One region of the Janthinobacterium sp. PSRC1-1 genome, then DNA from elsewhere that is predicted to be linked to it. Evidence: predicted binding sites of a transcription regulator. Region 1 holds the regulator's gene; the other holds the start of a gene.
What was found. Region 1 encodes LexA, which represses DNA repair genes until DNA is damaged. Its sites were predicted from a motif close to ACTGTATNNNNATACAGT; they were not measured.
Positions count from the first base shown of each region.

Region 2: the regulator LexA is predicted to act here: its motif matches at 1,502-1,519, upstream of imuA (translesion DNA synthesis-associated protein ImuA).

Region 1 covers NZ_JAFCWK010000005.1:387,273-395,034, reverse strand. Annotated here, with positions in the region: gene ACP7DW_RS13600 (replicative DNA helicase) at 1-562, opposite strand, end outside; gene rplI (50S ribosomal protein L9) at 698-1,153, opposite strand; gene rpsR (30S ribosomal protein S18) at 1,181-1,471, opposite strand; gene priB (primosomal replication protein N) at 1,497-1,796, opposite strand; gene rpsF (30S ribosomal protein S6) at 1,817-2,206, opposite strand; gene lexA (transcriptional repressor LexA) at 2,483-3,118, shown strand; gene ACP7DW_RS13570 (cystathionine gamma-synthase family protein) at 3,189-4,430, opposite strand; gene purF (amidophosphoribosyltransferase) at 4,474-5,997, opposite strand; gene ACP7DW_RS13560 (CvpA family protein) at 6,037-6,525, opposite strand; gene ACP7DW_RS13555 (SPOR domain-containing protein) at 6,546-7,556, opposite strand; gene folC (bifunctional tetrahydrofolate synthase/dihydrofolate synthase) at 7,581-7,762, opposite strand, start outside.
Region 2 covers NZ_JAFCWK010000005.1:239,693-247,454, reverse strand. Annotated here, with positions in the region: gene ACP7DW_RS12955 (Y-family DNA polymerase) at 1-841, opposite strand, end outside; gene imuA (translesion DNA synthesis-associated protein ImuA) at 771-1,481, opposite strand; gene ACP7DW_RS12945 (putative Na+/H+ antiporter) at 1,688-2,953, shown strand; gene ACP7DW_RS12940 (GNAT family N-acetyltransferase) at 2,988-5,027, opposite strand; gene ACP7DW_RS12935 (MFS transporter) at 5,117-6,331, opposite strand; gene ACP7DW_RS12930 (extracellular catalytic domain type 1 short-chain-length polyhydroxyalkanoate depolymerase) at 6,612-7,762, opposite strand, start outside.

The DNA of each region.
Region 1 (7,762 bases):
CGCGGCTGTACAGCTCGTCGATGCGTTCGACCACCTGCGTCAGCAGGGGCTGGATGGCGGTCCAGCCCTGGGCGCCGCGCGCGCCTTCTTCGGCGATGGCGAAAATCTTCGATTCGGCCTCGTCAAGCATCTGCTTGACTTCCTTGCCTTGCGGGCTGAAGGCCGTGCCGGAGATATCGTCGGCGACGGTGATGAGTTTGCGCAGCACGCCGCGGTCGCGCACGATCTCGGCATAACGCCGGATGTTCGCGGCCGATGGCGTGTTTTGCGCCATGGCGTTCAGGTAAGCGAGTCCGCCCACATCATCGGCCTTGCCGAGCTGGGTCAGGGTTTCAAAAACAGTAATGACATCGGCCGGCCTGGAGCCGTTAATCATCTTGACGATTTGCTCGAAGATGATGCGATGGTCATAGCGATAGAAATCCTCCGCATGCATGAAGTCGGCGATGCGGTCATATGCTGCATTGTCGCGCAACAGACCACCGATAACGGATTGTTCTGCTTCGATCGAATGCGGCGGAATACGGAGGGAATCCAGTTGCGGATCAGAGGGGGCGTTCATGGCGCGAATTATACCCGCTTCGGCGTGCTGGCAAAAATAAAGGGCTGAAATTGAGCGAAAAAAAGGCCACAAAAAAGCCGGGCGAACCCGGCTTTTCATCGTGCGGCAATGCTTGCGGGCCAGGCCCGCAGACAATTACGCGTTCGCGTCTGGTACGACAGCGATAACAACTTCCACGACCACGTCGGTGTGCAGAGCAACCGAAACGTTGTGTTCGCCAACGATCTTCAGCGGGCCGGTAGGCATGCGGATTTGTGCTTTTTCAACAGCAAAACCTTGCTTGGTCAGCGCTTCAGCGATGTCGAAGTTGGTGACGGAACCGAACAGACGGCCATCAACACCAGCTTTTTGAGCAACTTGAACGGTCAGGCCGCTCAGTTTTTCGCCCTGGGCTTGCGATGCGGCCAGTTTGGCGGCAGCAGCTTTTTCCAGTTCGGCGCGCTTGACTTCGAATTCAGCCACAGCGGTTGCCGTGGCACGACGTGCCAGGCGTTGCGGGATCAGGAAGTTACGTGCGTAACCGTCTTTGACTTTGACGACTTCGCCGAGGTTACCGACATTAACAACTTTTTCTAACAGAATGATTTGCATAGTTCTTCTCCAGGAATATCTGACCGATTAAGCGTGGTGCAGATCGGTGTATGGCAGCAGCGCGAGGAAGCGAGCGCGCTTGATTGCGGTGTCGACTTGGCGCTGGTAGTGCGCTTTGGTACCGGTCAGGCGTGCTGGCATGATCTTGCCGTTTTCTTGGACGAAGTCTTTCAGCGTGTCGACGTCTTTGTAGTCGACTTGCTCAACGTGAGCTGCGGTGAAGCGGCAGAACTTCTTGCGTTTGAACAACGGGTTTTGCTGTTTGCGTTTTTCTTTAAGCTTGAGCTTATTTTTGTCGAACTTTTTACCGAATGCCATGTCAGGCTCCTGTATCTAAAATGCGCTAGTCAGAATTGACTGCACTAAAATCAATGATGTGAAACACCAAACTCTTGCTGTTGCGGCTCTTCCTGGCCAGGAAACCCGTGAACTGATATACCCCGCCCAAGCTTGCCTGGCTGAACCTGCCTGAAATTTCGCCAGCGGCTAGCGCGGCAACATCAAACTCGGTCAAACGGGCAATTCCTGCTTCCATCTGCTGCGAACTGTGTTGCAATACTGCATTCACAATCGGCAACCCTGCCGGGGTGTAGCGCAATATTTCGCGCTCGGCAATGATGGCGGTTACTTGTAGCTGGTTCAGCGCACGATCCTGGTCAAGAATTAAGCTGCTGCTGCGGCAGGAGCGGCTGCTGGTGCTTCGGTGCGGTGGCTTTTGGCCGCGTCTTCGCGTTGTACCGATTTCATCATCGGCGAAGGAGCTGTTTCAGCTTTCTTCATTTTAACGGTCAGGTGACGCAACACGGCATCATTGAATTTGAATGCTGTTTCCAACTCGACCAGGGTCTCGTTGTCGCATTCGATGTTCAGGCAGATGTAGTGTGCTTTAGGCAGCTTTTGGATCGAGTAAGCCATTTGACGGCGGCCCCAATCTTCCACGCGGTGAACCGAACCGCCGCGGGTGGTTACGCTGGCTTTGTAGCGTTCGATCATCGCGGGCACTTGCTCGCTTTGGTCCGGATGGACGATAAAGACTATTTCATAATGACGCATGCAAACTCCTTCAGGTCGGATTGATAATCGCCCACCCCGGCGTCAAGACGGGTGTGGGAAGGTCAGCCGAAGATTATAACCGCCTTTTGCAAACGTTTCAATCATTCCTTCAACAAGCGGCCCGCGCACGGGGCAGGCCAGGCGTTTTTTCCTGCCCATTCCAGTATTTCGCACGAAATTCGCGCAAATCACCGAAATCCCCTTGCATAGTGGGCGATACTGTACAAAAATACAGACTGTTCATATAGACAGCATTTTAGTATGCACCCACCGCTCATGATCAAGCTGACAGCACGACAAGAACAAATCCTGAACCTGATCAAGGACGCGATTGAAAACACGGGTTTTCCTCCCACCCGTGCCGAAATCGCCAATGAACTGGGTTTCAAATCGGCCAATGCGGCCGAAGAGCATTTGCAGGCCCTGGCCCGCAAGGGCGCGATCGAGATTTCGCCCGGCACCTCGCGCGGCATCCGCCTGATCGGTGCGGCCGCCGAAGCAGCGCCATCGAAGGTGCCGGCAGCGCTGCTGATGTCGCTGCCCCTGATCGGCCGGGTGGCCGCAGGCTCGCCCATCCTGGCACAGGAAAACCTGGAAGCGAGCTACAACGTGGACCCGGCCCTGTTTTCGGCCAAGCCCGACTTCCTGCTGAAGGTGCGCGGCTGGTCCATGCGCGACGCCGGCATCATGGATGGCGACTTGTTGGCCGTCAAGAAGGTCGACAGCGCCAAGAACGGCCAGATCGTCGTGGCCCGCATCGGCGACGAAGTCACCGTCAAGCGCTACAAAAAAACAGGTTCCGTCATCGAACTGCTGCCGGAAAACCCCGACTTCAAGGTGATTACCGTGTCGCCGGAAGATGAGTTCGCCCTGGAAGGGCTGGCGGTCGGCTTGATGCGCAGCTGGCATTAAATCACTGCGCTGAAAGAAAGGGCCGCGACAGCACGACTGTCGCGGCCCTTTTCACATGGCGCGCGGCCGCTTATGCGTCCAATGCGTTGCTGAAATCCTCGAGCAGATCGGCCTCGTCCTCGATACCCACCGACACACGGATCAGCGATTCGGCAATGCCCATGCTGGCCCGGCGCTCGGCACCCATCTCATAAAAGATCGTGTGGGCGACGGGGATGACCAGGGTGCGCGTGTCACCGAGGTTGCTCGCTGGAATAGCCAGATTGAGGCGATTGAGGAAATCGAAGCAATCGATGCCATCGTTTAATTCAAAGCTGAACAGCGAGCCATAGCTGCGGAACAAGTCCGTCGCCAGCGCGTGCTGCGGGTGCGACGCCAAGCCCGGGTAATGCACGGCCGCCACGCGCGGGTCGGCGGCCAGCATGCTGGCCAGCGCCAGGGCGTTCGAGCAGGTGCGGTCCATGCGCAAGGCCATGGTTTCCGCGCCGACGGCGATATGGTGCGCCGCTTCCGGGCCCAGCGATGCGCCGAAATCGCGCAAGGCCTTGGCGCGGATTTGCGCGATGCCCCACTGCGCTGGCGCCGCCTTTTTATAATTCTCAAAAATGTTCGGGTACTGCGTCCAGTCGAACACGCCCGTGTCCGTCAAGCTGCCGCCCAGCGCATTGCCGTGGCCGCCGATCGATTTCGTCAGCGCATTGACCACCAGGCCCGCGCCCACCGCTTTCGGGCGGAACAGGTAAGGCGTCGTCATGGTGTTGTCGACGATGTACAAAATGCCGCGTTCCTTGCACAAGGCGCCGATCTTTGCCAGGTCGGCGATCTGCGTGCGTGGATTGGCGATGGTTTCCACGAACACAATCCGCGTTTGCGGCGTGATGGCGGCCGCCACGTTGGCCACCTCGGTGGCGTCGACAAACGACACGGCGATGCCCTGCCCCGTCACCGTTTGCCACAGGCTGTTGGTATTGCCAAACAAAAAGGCCGACGACACCACATGGTCGCCCGCGCGCAGCAGCGACTGCACCACGGCGCCGATGGCGCCCATGCCGGTCGCGAAACACAAGGTGGCCACACCATCTTCCATCTTGTTGACCTTGTCTTCCAGCGCGGACACGGTCGGGTTGCCCTGGCGGCCGTAGCGGAAACCGGGCTCCTTGCCCTGGAACACGGAAGCGAGCTGGCGCGCGTCGCTGTAGCCGAAGGCGACGGAGGTGTGCACAGGCTTGTGCAGCGAGCCGTGCTCGATCCCCTTGCGGCGGTCGTTATGCAGGATGGTGGTGGTAAAGCCGTAGTTTTTTTTATCGTTCATGATCGCGGAGAAAAAAAAGCCCGGCATCGGCCGGGCAAGTTACTTATGCTTCTGTCGTTGCCAGGTTCAGGTTCAGCTGGGAACGCGGCGTATCTTCCGGCGCTGCCGCCTTCGGATGGTGGCGCGCATATTCCAGGCGGTCCAGATACTCCTGCGACACGTCGCCCGTCACGTACACGCCATCGAAGCACGAAGCCTCGAAGTTCGTCAGTGCCGGATTGACGTCGGCAATCGCCTGCTTCAACGCGCCGATATCCTGGTACACCAGGTAATCGGCCGTGATTTCGCGGCACACTTCTTCCGTCGTGCGGCCATAGGCGATCAGCTCATCGCGCGTCGGCATATCGATGCCGTACACGTTCGGGTAAATCACCGGTGGCGCGGCCGAGGCGAAGATGACTTTCGTCGCGCCCGCTTCGCGTGCCATCTGCACGATTTCACGGCTGGTGGTGCCGCGCACGATGGAGTCGTCGACCAGCAACACGACTTTATCCTTGAATTCGGACGGGATCGCGTTGAGCTTCTGGCGCACGGATTTCTTGCGCGCCGCCTGGCCCGGCATGATGAAGGTACGGCCGATGTAGCGGTTCTTGATGAAGCCTTCGCGGTATTCCAGGTTCAGCGCCAGTGCCAGCTGAATGGCGGCCGGACGAGAGGAATCGGGAATCGGCATGACCACGTCGATATGCACGTCCGGCAATTCGGCACGGATCTTTTCAGCCAGGTATTCACCCATTTTCAGGCGCGTGGCGTACACCGAGGCGCCGTCGATGACGGAGTCGGGACGGGCCAGGTAGACGAATTCGAAGACGCACGGATTCAGGCTGGCATTGTCGGCGCACTGAGCGCTGTGCAATTTCTTGTCGGCATCGATGAAGACGGCTTCGCCGGGACCGATGTCGCGCACGAAGCGGAAGCCCATGCCTTCCAGGGCCACGGATTCGGAGGCGATCAGGTATTCGGGGCCTTGCTCCGTTTCATTGATGCCCAGGCACAGCGGACGGATGCCGTGCGGGTCGCGGAAGGCCAGCAAGCCCACGCCGGCGATTTGCGCCACGGCGGCGTAGCCGCCCTTGACGCGGCGGTTCAGCACGGTGATGGCCTTGAAGATGGCTTCCGGGTCCAGGTTCAGGCCCGTTGTCGCTTCCTGGATTTCATGCGCCAGCACGTTGAGCAGCACTTCCGAATCGGAATCGGTATTGATGTGGCGGCGGTCGTTCTTGAACATTTCCTGTTTCAACTGTTCCCAGTTAGTCAGGTTGCCATTGTGCGCCAGGGTGATGCCGAACGGCGCATTCACATAAAACGGTTGTGCTTCCTCTTCGCTCGACGAACCGGCCGTCGGGTAGCGGCAATGGCCGATGCCCGTCGTGCCTTGCAGCGAACGCATGTTGCGCGTACGGAAGACGTCACGCACGAGGCCATTGGCTTTGTGCATGGAAAACATACTGCTGTGATTGGTCGCAATCCCTGCCGCGTCCTGACCGCGATGTTGCAAGAGCAACAATGCATCATAGAGCAATTGATTGACAGGTTGATGGGAAACGACGCCGACGATGCCACACATGGTGTGCTCCTAAACTGTGCTACTGATTTTAAAAAAAATTCAAAATTTCACATGCTGCGCGTAAGCGGCTGGCAGATAAGGCTTGATGGCGCGCGCGCCCTGCTCCGCGAACGGGCTGAGCAACGCGTTTTTCCAGAATGACTGCTGCGGTATGGACGTCATGCCGCACAAGATGACGGCGGTCAGCACGATCACAAGGCCCCGCGCCACGCCGAACAGGCTGCCCAGGGTGCGGTCGGCCAGGCTCAGGCCCGTCACCTTGACCAGCGCGTCGACCGTCATGGAGAGCAATCCCATCAAAATGCGCACGCCGATGAACAGCACCACGAAGGCCAGCAACAGGCGGACGGCTTCGCCCGGCACGGCTTCGGGCAGGAATTTCGCCAGGGTGGCGCCATACGCGTTGGCAATGACGAACGCCACGATCCAGCTGACCAATGACAGTATTTCCTTGACCAGGCCACGCATCATGCTGATCAGCACGGACGTCACCAGCACGAACAGCACCAGGTAATCGAAGATCGTCACGCGCGTTCAGCCTTGCAACATCACGCCGGCACCAGCGAACCGCCCAGGCCCAGCTTCTGCAGCTTGGCGCGGGTCTTTTCGGCGTCCTCGCGGCTGCCGAACGGGCCCACGCGCACGCGGATGCGCTCGCCTGCCGGGCTGGAGACTTTCTGCGTATAGGACTTGATGCCCGCTTCGCGCAGCTTGTCCTGCAATTCATCGACCTTGTCCTGCGTCGCCAGGGCCGCCACCTGCACCACGAACTTGCCGCTGCCGGCATCGTGCGCCTTGTCTTGTGCTTTCTCTTGCGGCTTGTCGAGTGGCTTGCCTTCCAGAATCGCCATGGCGCGCGCGGCATCGTCGGCCGATTGCGCCGGCTTGGCAGGCTTCGGTTCAGGCTTGGCTTCCGGTTTTACCTCATGCTTGGGTTCCGGCTTCGATTCCAGCTTGACCTCGTGCTTCGGTTCCGGCTTGGCTTCGTGTTTCGGCTCAGGCTTCGGCTCCACCTTGACCGGCTTGGGTTCAGGCTTGGGCTCGGGTTTCGCTTCCACATAGGCCGGCTTGGCAGGCGCAGGCTGGACGGCGGCCAGCACGGGTGCCGGTACCGCTGCTGGTGCCGGCGCGGGCCTGGCCGCAGGCGGCAGGGGCGCGTCGATGATTTCCTCGGACTGGTCCAGGCCATTGTGCGCTGCCCCCTGAGCGGGCACGGCCGGCACGGGTGCCGGTGCAGGCGCAGCGGCCTTTTCCTTCGATGGAATGTCGATGGCGATATCGTTGAAAGGCGCTTTCGGCTCGGAATCGAGCAGCATCGGCAAGCCGACAGCCACACCCAGGGCCAGGGCGATGGCACCGACCAGGCGGCGGCGGGCGCGCTTTTTTTCAGGCAAGACCGGGTCCGGCGCTTCCTTCCCGCCACGGCGTGAACCGCCGCCACCGGAGGTGTTGGCGGCGCGTTTGCGGGTCGGCGACTGTGCTTCGCCAGGGACATAAAAGCCGCTGTCTTCGCCAGAGGATTCTTGCTTGTTTTTAAACAGTTTCGAGAACAAGCCCATGCGTGATTTTCAGTCGAGTGCGTTTCAGTGAAGTGAGGATTTTCGGGCCTTCATCACGCCGGCGACGGTGAGGAAAGAACCAAAGACCACAATTCTATCATTCTCACCGGCCCGGCTCATTGCATTTGCAAAAGCTTGTGCCGGATCATCGAAAATAGACACAGTATGCTCGCTGCTGTCAGGCTTATCTTCCAGCATGATCTGCA
Region 2 (7,762 bases), 150 kb from region 1:
GCGCCAGCAACAGCTGTATGCGCTCGACGGCGAATTGCCGCGCGCACAGCCAGCCCGTCATCTGCTGCAGCAGGCGGCGCGCGCCGAACAGCAGCGCGTCGGCGTGCTCCACGCGGTCGAACAATTCCAGGCTGGCGCGAAACGTGGGCGGCGCTTCGAGCCAGACGAACAATTCCGTGCTGTGGCCATGCGCATCGTCGAGCATCTCCAGCACGGCGGCGCCGCAGCGGCGCTGCAAGCCGGGCCGGGGCAAGTGGCGCAGCTGCCCCAGGGTGCGGCAGCCGATGCCCTCGAACCAGTCGAGCCAGGGACGCGCGGGTGGCAGCAGGGCGCACGGCAGGCGGTCGAGAAGGCGCACCAGACTGGCCATGCTCAAGGTCCGGCCCCGGCGCGTGCCGGCACGCGCCAGCAGCCAGGCGCCGCGCGCCGTGGGCGCGCACGACAACTGGGCCGTGTAGCCGAGCGCGCGCAAGCTGGCCGCCATCTGCTGGCACAGGGCGCGCACGCCGCCGAACAGGCGCAGGCTGGCGCCAGCATCGACCAGCAGGGTCGCTTCTTCGCCCTGCGCCACCAGCGGCGAGTATTGCAGCAGCGCCAGCGCCACCGCTTGCAGCGCCTGCGCTTCCAGCTCGGGCGAGCGCTCGTGCAGGCGCGCCTGCGGCGCCAGCATCAGCGCGCCCGCGCGGCGCATGCCCGGCCGGATGCCGGCCGCCCGCGCCAGCGGCGACAAGGCCATCACTTGCTCCTGCTCCAGCACCACGCCGAGACTGTCAGCCGACCAGCGCGGGCAAAATACTTCGAGCGGGAGCCGGGGCAGGCACAGGCCGATCCAGAGTCGCATGGCGTCGCAATAATGAAGGAGGTTGCAGGGGCAGGAACAGGGGCGCGTCGCGCTGCGGTCCCCGGCGCTTGATGAAGCCGATCTCGATGCCGCCGGCGGCCGGGCGCACGGACAGGCGCAGCGGCGCCGGCGACGCATCCTGCGCGCCGTGCAAGGGGCGCAGCATGCAGAACAGGGTGTTGCCGCCTTGCGCGGCCAGGTGCAGCCGGCGCAGGCTGTCGGCGCGCACGTGCGATTGCCAGAACAGCAAGGCGCCGCAACTGCCGCTGCGCAAGATGTTTTCCGCTGCCCATAGGGCATCCTTGCTGCCGGCGCTTTTGAGCCACAGCAGTTGCGACGGCGCCAGACCCTGCGCGGCCAGGGCCAGCGCCTGCGGCGGATGGGGCGGCTGCAGCAGCACGATGGGCAAGCCCGGCAGCTGCGCCAGCGCGGGCGCCAGCAGGCGCAATTCGCCGCTGCCCGGCTGCTGCACCAGCAGATCGATGAGGCTGCCACTGGGCCAGCCGCCGCCGGGCAGTTGCGCGGACAGGGCGGCAAAGCCCGTGTCCAGGCAGCGCGTGGCGCCCTGCCCCAGCTGCGATGCGCGCCATAAAGACGGGTGCAAGGCTTCCGGCGCGGCCATCAATTCGGAATGTTGCATAATTAGATAGAGAGATGAATACTGTATGCATATACAGTACTATCCAGCCCTGCTTTTGGCAAGGATTATCTGTCAGATAGCGTGCCCGGGGCCGCCCCGCCATGTCCGAAAAACCCCGTTTTTGGCATCGATTGCTGTACCATAAGCACTCTCCTTACCGTCTGGCAAAGTACCAGTCGGCCCCCTCCGTCCATAAGGAAACGCATTTGACCACCATCCAACTCATCAGCGCCATCGTCTTCGGCCTTGCGCTCATCCACACCTTCGCCGCCAAGTCGTTTGAAACATTGTCGCGGCGCCATCCCCGCCATGCGGGCCTGCTGCACTTGCTGGGCGAAGTGGAAGTCGTGTTCGGCTTCTGGGCCTTCATCCTGATCATCATCATGGCCTTTGTCTCGGGCAGCGATGCGGCCATCGAGTATGCCGAGTCGCGCCATTACACGGAACCGCTGTTCGTCTTTGTCGTCATGGTGGTGGCCGCATCACGCCCCGTGCTCGACGCCGTGCAGCGCCTGTTGAAAAGCGTGGCGCGCGTGATGCCGCTGCGCACGGAACTGGCCCTCGTCTGGCTGGGCCTGGCGCTCGTGCCCCTGACGGGCTCCCTGATCACGGAACCGGCCGCCATGACCCTGGCCGCGCTGATGCTGGCGCCGCAAATCTTCCGCCCGGGCATCCCTGAATGGCTGAAATACGGCGCGCTGGGTGTGCTGTTCGTCAATGTTTCCATCGGCGGCACCCTCACCTCGTACGCGGCGCCGCCCGTGCTGATGGTGGCCACCACGTGGAACTGGGACAGCGCTTTCATGGCCACCCACTTCGGCTGGAAGGCGGCCATCGCCGTGCTGGTCAATGCCACGGGCGTGAGCATCTTGCTGCGCAAATACCTGCACAGCAACACCTCCGACATCAAGCCGAAAGCCGGCGAAGTGGAAGCGCCGAAAGTGCCGCTGGCCGTCAGCCTCGTGCACATGATCGTGCTGGCCGGCGTGGTCACCCTGGCGCACCATCCCGTGCTGTTCATCGGCCTGTTCCTGTTCTTCCTCGGCTTCGTGCAGGCGTATGAACGCTATCAAAGCCCGCTGATCCTCAAGGAAGGCTTGCTGGTCGGCTTCTTCCTCGGCGGCCTGGTGGTGCTGGGCGGCATGCAGCAATGGTGGCTGCAGCCCATCGTCTCGAGCCTGAAGCCGCTGGCCCTGTTCTTCGGCGCGCTGGGCTTGACGGCGATCACGGACAATGCGGCCCTCACTTACCTCGGTTCGCTGATCGTCGGCATGACGGACGAAGCGAAATACATGCTGATGGCCGGCGCCGTGGCCGGCGGCGGCCTGACCGTCATCGCCAATGCGCCGAACCCGGCCGGCGTGGCCCTGCTGCGCCGCGGCTTCAAGGATGAATCGATCGGCGCCGTCGGCCTGCTGGCCGGCGCCCTGCTGCCCACGGCCGTGGCGGGCCTGGCTTTCCTGGCTTTGTAGTGACCGCAGTGCGGCGGCCAACCTGGCCGCCGCTTTAATCGCCTTCGTACACGAGAAAATGCAGCCGGTCATAGAACAGGCTGTAGGCATAGTCGAACGTGCCCACGCTGCGAAACCCCTTGTGCAGATACACTTGCAGCGCTTCGCTCTTTTCCCACACCGTCAGGGTGATGCGCGCGCAGCCCTTGCGGCTGGCCAGGTCGCGGATGGCATGGAACATCTGCCTGAATAAACCCTGGCCCCGGTATTTCTCGTCGATGGCCAGGCTGCTGACGAAACAGTCGTCGGCGCGCGCGTGCGCGAGCACGAAGGCGTCATACGCATCGTCGAGCGCCTTCATGTCGTCGCGGTAATACGAGACGGCGCCGCAGGCCTGGAACTCGTCCATCGTCGCGGCCGTGAAAAAGCCGATGAAACGCCCGTCCTCGTCATGCAAGCCGTGGATATGCGCCAGGTAAGGGTCGATGTTCTGCCGCCGCTGCAGTTCGACGAACTGCAGATTGAGTTTATTGCCGAACGAGCAGTATTCGAGGTAACTGGTGGCAAACAGCAATTTGGCCATGCGGTTCTTCGCCTCTTCACCCAGCAGCTCGCCCGCCACCAGCGTGAGCGGCGCATGCGACAGCAAGCCCGCCTGAACCTGAACTTCGTCACCCAACGGCGCGGCATCGCCGATGGCCGGCATGCGGCTGCCGTGGCGGCCCACGGTGGGGCGCCAGAAATTGCCGGCGGCAATCTGCTGCGAACGGCGGGTTAGCAGGTAGCGGCAAAAGACGGCATTCACGCGGTCGAGCTGCGGGTCGTCCGACAGCACCGAGTAATAGTGGAAGTGATCGATGTCGGCCCGCAGCTGGGCCGCATACGCCATGCGCGGCACTTCCTCGATGTCGAATACATCGACGATGTCGGGCAGGCGCAAAGGATCGTCGAGTTGCCAGTCGATCTCGTCCAGCCTGGCGACGCAGCGCGCATATGCGCGCCGCTCCTCGTCGCTGAGCGGGATGTGCATCTCGGTAATGATATCGTCCAGCAAGCGCATGCCGCGGATACCGCCCGCCACCGCTTCGCGCGCGCCGTCATACAGCACGCAATAGCGCTGGTAGAACTCGGCATGGCTGAGCAGGGTCACGCCCAGGTTTTTCTTCCATTCGGCATAGAACTGGCCGAACAGCTGCGCCTCGAATTGCGGGCAGGAACGGGGAATTTCCCCACCGATGCGCGCATACGCGAGGTTCACATTGCGCTGGATCACACGCAGCGCCCCATCGTTCTTCTTGGCGATCAGCATGCCCGTTTCATCGAGAAACAGATTCATCCAGCTGACATGCCGGCGCTCTTCGCGGTCATCAGCGTTGCGCTGGAAATAATCGGGCACTTCCGGCTTCATCAGGAAAATCGTCGCCGGATTGTGCGGGATCGTGTCGACATCCATATACATGCCGCCGTATTCGCACATGATAAGGATGCGGAAATAATCGGACAGGGTGGCGAAGTAGCGCTGCGTATGCAGGGTATCGAGTATGCCGAAGCGGGCCGGTGCGAAATCGAGCGCCAGCGCGCGCAGCGAGTTGATATGCAGCGTCGTGCCGCCGATGGCGTAGCGACCTATCGTGTAGCGCCCGGCACCGCCCGTGGGGCTGAAACGCGCATCGTGGCGCAATTGCTGCGCATCCCAGACCCACAGGATGGAGACATACGGCGCGCCGCCGCTGTGCCGCACCTCGTCGAGCGCCGCGCCCCACTGCCCAATCGCTTCACAGGCGATGGCCGGCAGCGGCCCGCCCATCCAGATGCGGTGCAGGTAGCGCTCGTCGTCGCCCAGCGCGCGCGTGGGGATGCAGCTGAGCGAGGAACAGCTTGCCGCATTGAAATACGTAAAATTGCCGGCGACAAAGCTGCGCAGGGCGGCGATGCCCGCCTCGTGCTCCACGGCCAATTGATCCAGGTCGCTACCGGCTGGCCGCACATCGGCCAGGGTGATGTAATCGAGTTTCAGCCGGTGGATGCGGAACTCGTATTCCAGGCTGAAAATCTTTGCTTGATCGTGTTTTGAGGCCAGGTCATCTATTTTCATGGGCGCACCATTTTCCACAGGAGAGTGTCAATCAACGTCGCAGCAGGTAAAACAAGGGCGGGGGCGGGGGCATGCGCAGCGTGGCGCCATCAGTGCCGGGCCAGCCGCACCTCGCTTTCCCGGCGCCCCGCCATGCCCCGCGTAAACAGCAGCAGGCAGGCGGCGATGACCACGATGACGGGGATATTGAGCAGCGCATACGTTTCCAGCGCATAGCCGAAGCGCTGGCACAGCACGTTGTACAACTGCAGCCAGGCGGACAGATAAATGCAGTACAGCAGGCTCATGGCGGCCGTCGTCAGTGTCATCGATTCCTTGCTGGCCGTAATCGCGCTGCGGATCAGGGCGCCATTGAACAGGCCGAAGCCGATGGAATAGACAAACATGCAGGCCGCAAACACATCGACGTGGTGGCGACCCGCGCCGGCGCCCAGCATGCCGGCGGCCGCGATCAGTCCGCCCAGGCGCAGCAGGGAGACGAGGGGGAAATCCTGGCGCAGGCGCTGGATGGCGATGCTGCTGAACACAAAACCGGACAAAATCACGCATTGCAGCGCGATATACGTGGCGTAGGAGGCACCCATCTCCTGCAGCACGAACAGGGGCGAAAAGCCGATCCAGGCCGTCAGGGGCACGGTGGCCAGCCCTGCCGTGAACATGCCGAACATGAAGCGCCCGTTGCTGAAAATGGCGGCATAGCTGCGCACGATGGCGGCCAGGTCCAGGCGCGTGACGGTCGGCGCCGTGCGCGGCATGCTCTTGAACAGGCCCAGCAGGGACAGCAGCGCCAGCAGGCCGGAGAGGAAAAACACGTAGCGCCAGTCCAGCCGGCTGATGATGGCGCTGCCGAGGATGGGGCCGGCCAGCGGCGCGAGGATGGTGGTGCTCGACAGAATGCTGCTGAGCTTGACGGCCGCCATGTCGTCGAACAGTTCATGGATCATGGCATAGCCGATGAAGATGAAGCAGCAACCCATGCCCTGGATGAAGCGCAGGGCGAGAAATTGCTCGATGGAATTGGCAAACGGCACGGCCACGGTGGCCAGCAGGAACAAGGTATTGCCAGTTAGCACCAGCTTGCGCTTGCCGATCGTGTCGGCCAGGGGCCCGAGGAAAATCTGCAGCGAACTGCCGCCCAGCAGATACAGGCTCAGCGACAGGGGGACGAATTTTGCCTCCGCCTGGAACTCGTCGACGATGCCCAGCATGGCCGGCATGATCATGTCGTTCGACAGATAGATATTCAGTTCAAAGACGAGGAAAAACGCAAAAAACCACAGCAATTGCCTGGACTGGATGGACATGGTGCGTTCCGTAACGTGGGTGGCTGCCGTCAGTGCGTGCCGGTCGTCGGGGCATGGGGCGGCGGACACGGATCACACTGAAAACTCATACCAATTGTATACCAGTTAGGATTTTTATCGCCTGTTTTTGTGATTTTTAAATACCGCAGCAATACCACTTAAAAATCAAGGGCAGCACGGCAGGCGCTGCCGGGGCCGAGGAGGGCACGGCCGGCGATGGGGGAAGGCAGAAGCGATGCATACCAGTGCCTGCCGCGCCGTTGCGACGCGGCAGGCTGGCTTAGCGGCGGCGGTGGCTGGCGAAGAAATCGAGCAGCATCTTGCTGGCGTCGGGTTTGGCCTTGTCGTTGAACGGCAGGCTGGCGTCGCCGCCGCTCCACGCGTGTTCAAGGTGCTCGACCTGCGCCACGCGCAGCAGCACCTCCTGGCCCACCTGATAATCGTGCAGCGCGTACGCATGGGCCGGATTGCGCCCGCCCGCCGCGCCGCCCGGCAGGCGCTGCGCCGTCACCAAGGTATCGGCTGGCATGCGGTTCACGCGCACGCTCTGGCGCACCAGCTGCGTCTGGTTGATGGGCCGCACCACCTTGTCGGCCAGCCCTTGCAGCAGGATGGTCGGCAGGCGGGGAAACGCGGGCTGGCGCGCCAGCACCTCATCGATGGCCGCGTCGGCACGGGCGGCAGCGCCATGCTGCATCACGCCCAGCGCGCCGATCAGGTTATGCCCGGCGCCAAACACGGGCCCGGAATGCAGGCCCAGCGCGGCGAACAGATGGGGATGGTTCAGGGCCACGATATGCGCCATGCCGGCGCCGGCGGAAATGCCGCAGATATAGATGCGCGCGCGGTCGATCGCATGGCGGGCCGCCACTTGCTCGATGGCGCCGACGATCAGGCGCACGTCGCCGCCGCCCTCCTGCGTCAGCTTGTCATACCACTTCCAGCAGCGGCGCGCATGCGAACGCAGCGATTGCTGCGGATACAGCACGGCATAGCCCTTGCGCTCGGCCAGGCGGTTCATGCGCGTGCCTTCGGCAAACTGCGTGGCGCTCTGTTCGCAGCCGTGCAGCATCACCAGCAGCGGCCGGCCCCGGCTGCGCATGGCGGCGCTGGGCGCCTTGTCGGGCAGGTACAAAAAATAAGGCAGGCGCCGTCCGGGCAACTGCCCCAGTTCCGGCAACGGCGCATAGTGGGCGGCCAGCCACTTGCCCGGCGGGGGCGCCGTTCGCTTGCGCACGCGCGGCGGCGACAGGGGCGTGGCAAACGGCGCCAGCGCGGGCACGGCGTCGCTGGAGGGCCTGGCGCGCGGCGTCGGCCTGGGCTTGGCCACGGTCTTGCCGCGGGATTTAGGTGTAGGCGTGGGCTTGGCCGGCACAGGCCCGAACAGCACCTTGGCCAGCTTGCTCGCCGTGCGCTGCTGCGCCTTACCAG